One region of the Cytobacillus sp. Bva_UNVM-123 genome, then DNA from elsewhere that is predicted to be linked to it. Evidence: predicted binding sites of a transcription regulator. Region 1 holds the regulator's gene; the other holds the start of a gene.
The links. The regulator Rex, encoded in region 1, represses fermentation and respiration genes when NADH is low (regulators of the CRP and FNR family bind a similar motif). The targets are predictions, from matches to a motif close to TTGTGAAATATTTCACAA.
Positions count from the first base shown of each region.

Region 1 (3,423 bases):
AAGAGTTTATTGGATTATTCTCATTGCCTATATTGCGATGCATCTTTCCAGTTTGGTCGCTGTGCCACTAATTATTTTTGTAAGCGCCTTTTTTGGTCAAAATCCTGAAGAAATGAGATTATTTGCTGCTACAGCATGGATCGTTTTCAGCTTTTCCGTTACATTAATCATTACATTGCTATTGCTCCGTAAGGAAATGACGAATAAAGACTTAATGAGAGATTCAGCTTCTCCGTTAACTTCAGTTGCATGGGCAATTGGCGGTGTATTTCTAGCGATGATAGCCCAATTGGTTGCCGCCAATATTGAAAGATTGCTTGGGATTGAAATGGGTTCTGAAAACACGCAAGACATTTTAAGACTTATTGAAGCTTCTCCCATTGTCATTCTAGTCAGCTCGATCATCGGGCCAATTCTAGAGGAAATTGTTTTCCGAAAAATTATCTTTGGTACATTATATAAACGACTAAATTTCTTTTTTGCAGGACTTATTAGCTCGATTATTTTTGCTATTGCCCACACTGATTTCAAACATATTCTTCTATACACTGCGATGGGCTTTACGTTTGCTTTCCTTTATGTGAGAACAAAGCGGATTATCGTGCCAATCTTTGCCCATACAGCAATGAATACGCTCGTCGTCTTGATTCAGTTTAATCAAGATAAAATTGAAAACTGGTTAAAGAAAATGGAACAATTTCAAGCCTTTATTGGAGGATTTTTATGAGAAGGTCACCATTAGTTTCAGGTATTTTTTATATTATACTCGGCATCCTCTTCACTTATATTGCTATTCAATACATAGAGAGAGAGCAAGGGTGGGGGATTTTTACTTATTTTCTTATTATCCTGGCAACTTTTGATATCGGTTCAGGTTTGCGCTTGATCGCTTTGCATTTTAGAATGAAACATGATCAACAAAAAAAATGAAGAGGCTGGGACAAAAATATTTTAGCCTATAAAAAAACCGAACTATTTTACGAAAAGACAATTAAGTACTTCGTAATAGTTCGGTTTTTACTTTTTTGGTACGTTGTTCCTTAAAATATCATTCGGTTTTACAAAGTGGAAATTTAGTTATGTCCCAGCCTCTTCTTTTATATGGGAAAATCATTTACCATTTACTACCTTTATCATGAAATTTGCGCTTTTTAATTCTCTTTTTCTGAAGGATAGTGCTTTAAAAAATAGATAAGTGATTGAAGTTCAATAGCAAGGTCAATGTGATGAATTCTAATTGTAGGTGGTACAGAGAGACGTGCAGGTGTAAAATTCAAAATGCCATTAATCGTACTCTGCACGATTCGGTCAACAATCGGTTGGGCAGCTAGAGCTGGTACTGTTAAAATCGCTACTTCTATTTGATGCTCAGCGATAATCTTTTCTAGCGCATCCATATGATAGATTGGTACATCCCCGATCGTTGTACCAACTTTAGTAGGAGATACATCAAATGCTACTTCAATTTTTGTATTATTGTTTTTAAGAAAATTATAATTTAGAAAGGCTGTTCCTAAATTACCTACCCCAATAAGTGCCACTTTCGTAAGTTCATCCTGTGCTAATGTTTTTCGGAAAAACGATAGCAAATAATTGACATTATAGCCATAGCCTTTTTTCCCTAGTGCACCAAAATATGAAAAGTCTCTTCGAATCGTTGCTGAATCAACTTTCACTGCATCACTTAGCTCCGCAGATGAAACTCTAGTCTTGCCTGATGCATGCAAATTTTTGATGAAACGATAATATAGTGGAAGTCTTTTTGCTGTCGCTTGTGGAATCTTAATTGTCTCGTTTGCCATTCCATTTTCCCCTCTCCCAAATGCAGCGTTGAAAAATAAGTTTGCCTTGGCATAATTCCGTCAGATCTTCACCTTCAATTACATACAAGCTAAATTCTTCAATCGTTTTGAGAGAGAGTTTTATTTTCTTGAGCACAAAATAAACCTCTCTCACTGATTTTATTAAAGAATTTCTCTTTTAAAATCACCATTCTTGCCGCCAGTTTTTTCTACTAAATAGGTTTTACCAATAATCATCCCTTTATCAACAGCTTTACACATATCATAAACTGTTAGAGCACATACAGAAGCCGCTGTTAGCGCTTCCATTTCCACACCAGTATTTCCTTTTGTTTTCACGGATGCCATAATTATCAATTTATACTCTTCTTCACGTGGCTCCCATGAGAAGGAGATATCCACACCTGTTAATGGGATTGGGTGACACATTGGAATTAGCTCCCATGTCTTCTTGCAAGCCATGACACCAGCTACTTGAGCAACCGCAAGAACGTCGCCTTTTTTCATTTTGTTTGATGTAATTTTTTCATAGATCTCTTTATTTACAGTAATACTAGAATAAGCTATTGCGGTTCGGAATGTTTCAGGCTTAGCACTGACATCTACCATTTTAGCTCTACCCTCTTGATTAAAATGTGTAAAATCCGCCATATAAAAACCCCTCTCTTTAAAATCATACACTATTTTTATCCAATTGTGAAAGCTATGTATGTTTCTTCACATATCTTTTTTTTTACCCGCAGGCATCCCTTTATTGCCCTACATATATGAATAGGTTACACTATCTCTAGAGTATAGAGGTGAAAGAAATGATTTTATTACAAATAAATCAGCTAGAAAAAAACTTCGGCGCCGATTCTATTTTAACGAATATTAAGCTAGAAGTACAAAATCGAGACCGAATTGCTCTTGTCGGCCGTAATGGAGCCGGTAAGTCTACCCTATTAAAAATAATTGCTGGACAAGTTTCTTATGATGCGGGTGAAATTATCAAGCCAAAAGAAGTAGAAATTGGGTATCTCGCTCAACATACAGGATTAGAATCAGATCGCTCTATTTGGGATGAAATGTTAACCGTTTTCGCTCATTTAAAAAAGCAGGAAAAAGAACTGCGTAAGCTTGAAGAAAAGATGGCAGATCCTGATTTAATTGCCAATCATAAAGAATATGAGCGAATTTTATCTGAATATGACACCCGACAGCTTCAATTTAAAGAACAAGGGGGCTATCAATACGAATCAGATATTCGCTCTGTTCTCCATGGTTTAAACTTTCAATCCTTTAGCTATGATACAAAAATAGCAGCATTGAGCGGTGGGCAGAAAACAAGGCTTGCTCTCGGTAAGCTACTACTGACAAAACCTGATATTTTAATATTGGATGAGCCGACAAACCATCTTGATATTGATACTTTATCGTGGCTAGAACAATATTTACAAGGATATGACGGTGCTATTTTAATCGTATCCCATGATCGATACTTTTTAGATAAGGTCGTCTTGCAAGTTTATGAATTATCAAGAAAACAAATAAAGAAATATATCGGAAATTATAGTGCTTATCTCGAACTGAAGGCAGCAAACTATGAGCGCGATATGAAGCTTTATGAAAAGCAACAACA
Region 1 covers NZ_CM177772.1:843,512-846,934, reverse strand. Annotated here, with positions in the region: gene KDN24_RS04205 (CPBP family intramembrane glutamic endopeptidase) at 1-727, shown strand, start outside; gene KDN24_RS04200 (YdiK family protein) at 724-930, shown strand; gene KDN24_RS04195 (redox-sensing transcriptional repressor Rex) at 1,152-1,802, opposite strand; gene moaC (cyclic pyranopterin monophosphate synthase MoaC) at 1,965-2,453, opposite strand; gene KDN24_RS04185 (ABC-F family ATP-binding cassette domain-containing protein) at 2,612-3,423, shown strand, end outside.

Region 2 (3,423 bases), 870 kb from region 1:
CTTTTTTAACATAGAAAGGAGTTTTTCGCTTGATAACGATTGAAAATGATGAAATGAACAAAATCCCTTTTTTACATATTACGAATGAAAAGAACAAGGCGGAAAAGCTCCCACTTATTATTTTTGTACACGGCTTTACGAGTGTAAAAGAAAACAATTTACATTATGCGTATTTGCTTGCGCAAAAAGGGTTTCGAGTTCTGCTTCCTGAGGCATTATATCATGGAGAGCGAAATCCTGGCTTATCAGGTCATAGCTTAAATATTCACTTTTGGGAAATTGTCCTACAATCAATTCAAGAACTTGATCTATTAAAACGATCATTTGAAGAAAGAGAATTAATTGATCCTGATCGAATTGGAGTAGTTGGTACATCGATGGGTGGCATTGTTACGCTTGGTGCATTAACGAAATACAATTGGATAAAAGCTGCAACAAGCTTAATGGGAATGCCTTATTATGAAAAGCTAGCACTTAAGCAGCTAGATGATTTAAAGAAAAATGGACTTAATATACCAATAACAGAAGATGAATTATCAAAGTTAATGGACAGGCTAAGAGCGCTCGATTTAAGCTTACAACCAGAAAAACTCCATAATCGACCATTGCTTTTTTGGCATGGAAAAAAAGATTCTGTCGTTCCTTATGAATATTCCTATCGATTTTATGAAAAAATTAAACCGTTATATGAACAACATCCAGATAGACTTCAATTTATAACCGATCTTCATGCAGGTCATAAAGTGAGCAATGACGGGGTATTAAAAACAGTCAACTGGTTTGAAACATATATTTAATAAGAAGTGAAACTGCAAAAGCAAAAATTCACAAAGGTAAATTTAATTTAACTTCGTGGAGATATTTGCTAATATAGTGGCAGTAGGCGAATTTGATAAAAAAGGAGCTGTTCAATATGGACCAAGATTTAAAAGATAGCATTATGGGTGCATTAGAACTTGTTGTTGACCCTGAAATAGGCATTGATATTGTGAACCTTGGATTAGTTTATAATGTAGACATGGATGAGGCTGGAAAGACAACGATTGACATGACATTAACTTCAATGGGCTGTCCATTAGCTGGAACGATTGTTGAAAATGTTAAAAGTGCACTAGCTGATATTCCAGAAGTTACTGAGACTGAAGTCAATATTGTGTGGAACCCACCATGGTCAAAAGATAAAATGTCTCGTTACGCTAAAATTGCTTTAGGAATTCGCTAGAAGGGTGTAAGGAGTAATTATGAACAAAGTAATATTATTAAGTTCGGATCAATTAGGTAAAGGTGAAAAGGAGTTAGGTGAAGGGATATTAGAAACATTTTTCACCTTGCTTAAACAAAGAGAGGAACTACCGATAGCGATATTTTGCATGAATAGTGGTGTTTTTACATTAACCGAAAATTCTTTTGTTTCCGTACATTTAAAGGAGTTAGAAGAAAAAGGTGTTGAAATCATAGCATGCAAAACATGTGTAGATTACTATAATATTGAGAAAAGAATGGTAGCAGGCAAAATTGGCGGAATGCCACAATTTATTGACTTGGCTGCAAAATACGAAGTATTAACAATCTCTTAGAAAACAACAGCAGGGTTTATCCCGCTGTTGTTTTTTCTATCAGAAAGTTTACGTAGTGAACGTTTTTCTTCTAAAAATTAATATAAATTATCGATAATTACACTTTTTATGTGAGCTATTTCACTTATTTAATTTCATTTATCTTCTATAATTGAATTCGTAATAAACTTTGGAAATGATACAAGAATGAGAATGGGAAATCAGAGGGAGGATTTCACATGAATTTTAATAGAGATTTTAATAAAGATCCTTTTATTGTTATATGGGAATTAACAAGAGCCTGCCAGCTAAAATGTTTGCATTGCCGAGCAGAAGCACAGTATAAAAGAGATCCTCGTGAATTGTCTTTTGAAGAAGGGAAAGCATTAATAGACGAGATTTATGAAATGAATAATCCGATGCTCGTATTTACAGGTGGAGATCCACTAATGCGAGAGGATGTATTTAAAATTGCCGACTATGCAGTAAAAAAAGGTGTACGAGTTTCGATGACTCCAAGTGCTACACCAAATGTTACGAAGCAAGCCATTGAAAAAGCTAAGGAAGTTGGCTTATCTCGCTGGGCGTTTAGTCTTGATGGACCAACTGCCAAAATTCATGATCATTTTCGTGGAACTGAAGGTTCCTTTGATTTAACAATTGAACGTATTAAATATTTGCATGAATTGGAGATTCCAATACAAATTAACACTGTTATTTCTCGATATAATATTGATTATCTCGATGAAATGGCCAAAGTAGTCGAGGATTTGCAATGTGTTCTATGGAGTGTCTTCTTCCTCGTACCAACCGGTAGAGGGCAAGAAACAGATATGATTTCACCAGTTGAACATGAAAAAGTATTTACATGGCTATATAATTTAAGTAAAAAAGTGCCGTTTGATATAAAAACGACAGCTGCACAGCATTATCGCAGAGTTGTTATTCAACATAAGATACGTGAGGCGAAGGAACATAAGGATGAAATTGATTATTTAGATGCCTTGACTCAGCAAGGTTTAACAGGCTCTATCGATGGACTCGGCCGAGCTCCAAAAGGAGTAAATGATGGAAATGGCTTTGTTTTTATCTCACATGTTGGAGATGTTTATCCAAGCGGCTTATTACCGGTTAAGGCGGGGAATGTGAGAGAGCAATCATTAGCTGAAATTTATCGCGAATCACCGGTATTTAAGGATTTAAGAAATCAGGATAAATATAAAGGTAAGTGTGGTGTATGTGAATATAGATATGTTTGTGGTGGTTCCCGCTCGCGTGCATATGCCATGACAGGCGATTATCTAGAGAGTGAACCTTTCTGTGTTTATATTCCGAAGGCTTTACGAAAAAAAGCTTAGAAGCGAATTTGACATGCTATAGCATAAAGGAAAGTGCAGCATAAAACTATGCTGCACTTTTAATCTATAATACAATAGGAAATAAGATAAGTACTTGTAACCGTTCTCAAAGGAAAATGATTACAATTCTAGGCGATTTTAAATGAATAATATTGACAACATCATGACAATTTATACAACGTTATTAACATAGAAGTGGTATTATGTTGTAATACTTGTAGTATAGTGTATATACAAGTTATTGTAATGAAGATCACTCTGGGATGGAGTTGACTTATATGGAAAAACAACTTATTAAAGATCAATTAAATAGGCCATTAAGAGATTTACGAATTTCAGTCATTGACAGATGTAATTTCAGATGCACGTATTGTATGCCTGCTGATATTTTTGGTTCTGATTTTGCCTTTTTGCCGAGAAGTGAATTATTAACATATGAAGAAATTGAACGTTTAGCAAAAATATTTGTTGGGCTAGGTGTCGAAAAGATTCGTCTAACGGGAGGCGAG
Region 2 covers NZ_CM177772.1:1,715,770-1,719,192, forward strand. Annotated here, with positions in the region: gene yjfP (esterase) at 30-797, shown strand; gene KDN24_RS08375 (metal-sulfur cluster assembly factor) at 914-1,222, shown strand; gene KDN24_RS08380 (DsrE family protein) at 1,239-1,577, shown strand; gene KDN24_RS08385 (TIGR04053 family radical SAM/SPASM domain-containing protein) at 1,796-2,914, shown strand; gene moaA (GTP 3',8-cyclase MoaA) at 3,193-3,423, shown strand, end outside.
Region 2: KDN24_RS08385 (TIGR04053 family radical SAM/SPASM domain-containing protein) is a predicted target of Rex. The motif match lies at 1,686-1,703, and genes of this name have one in related genera.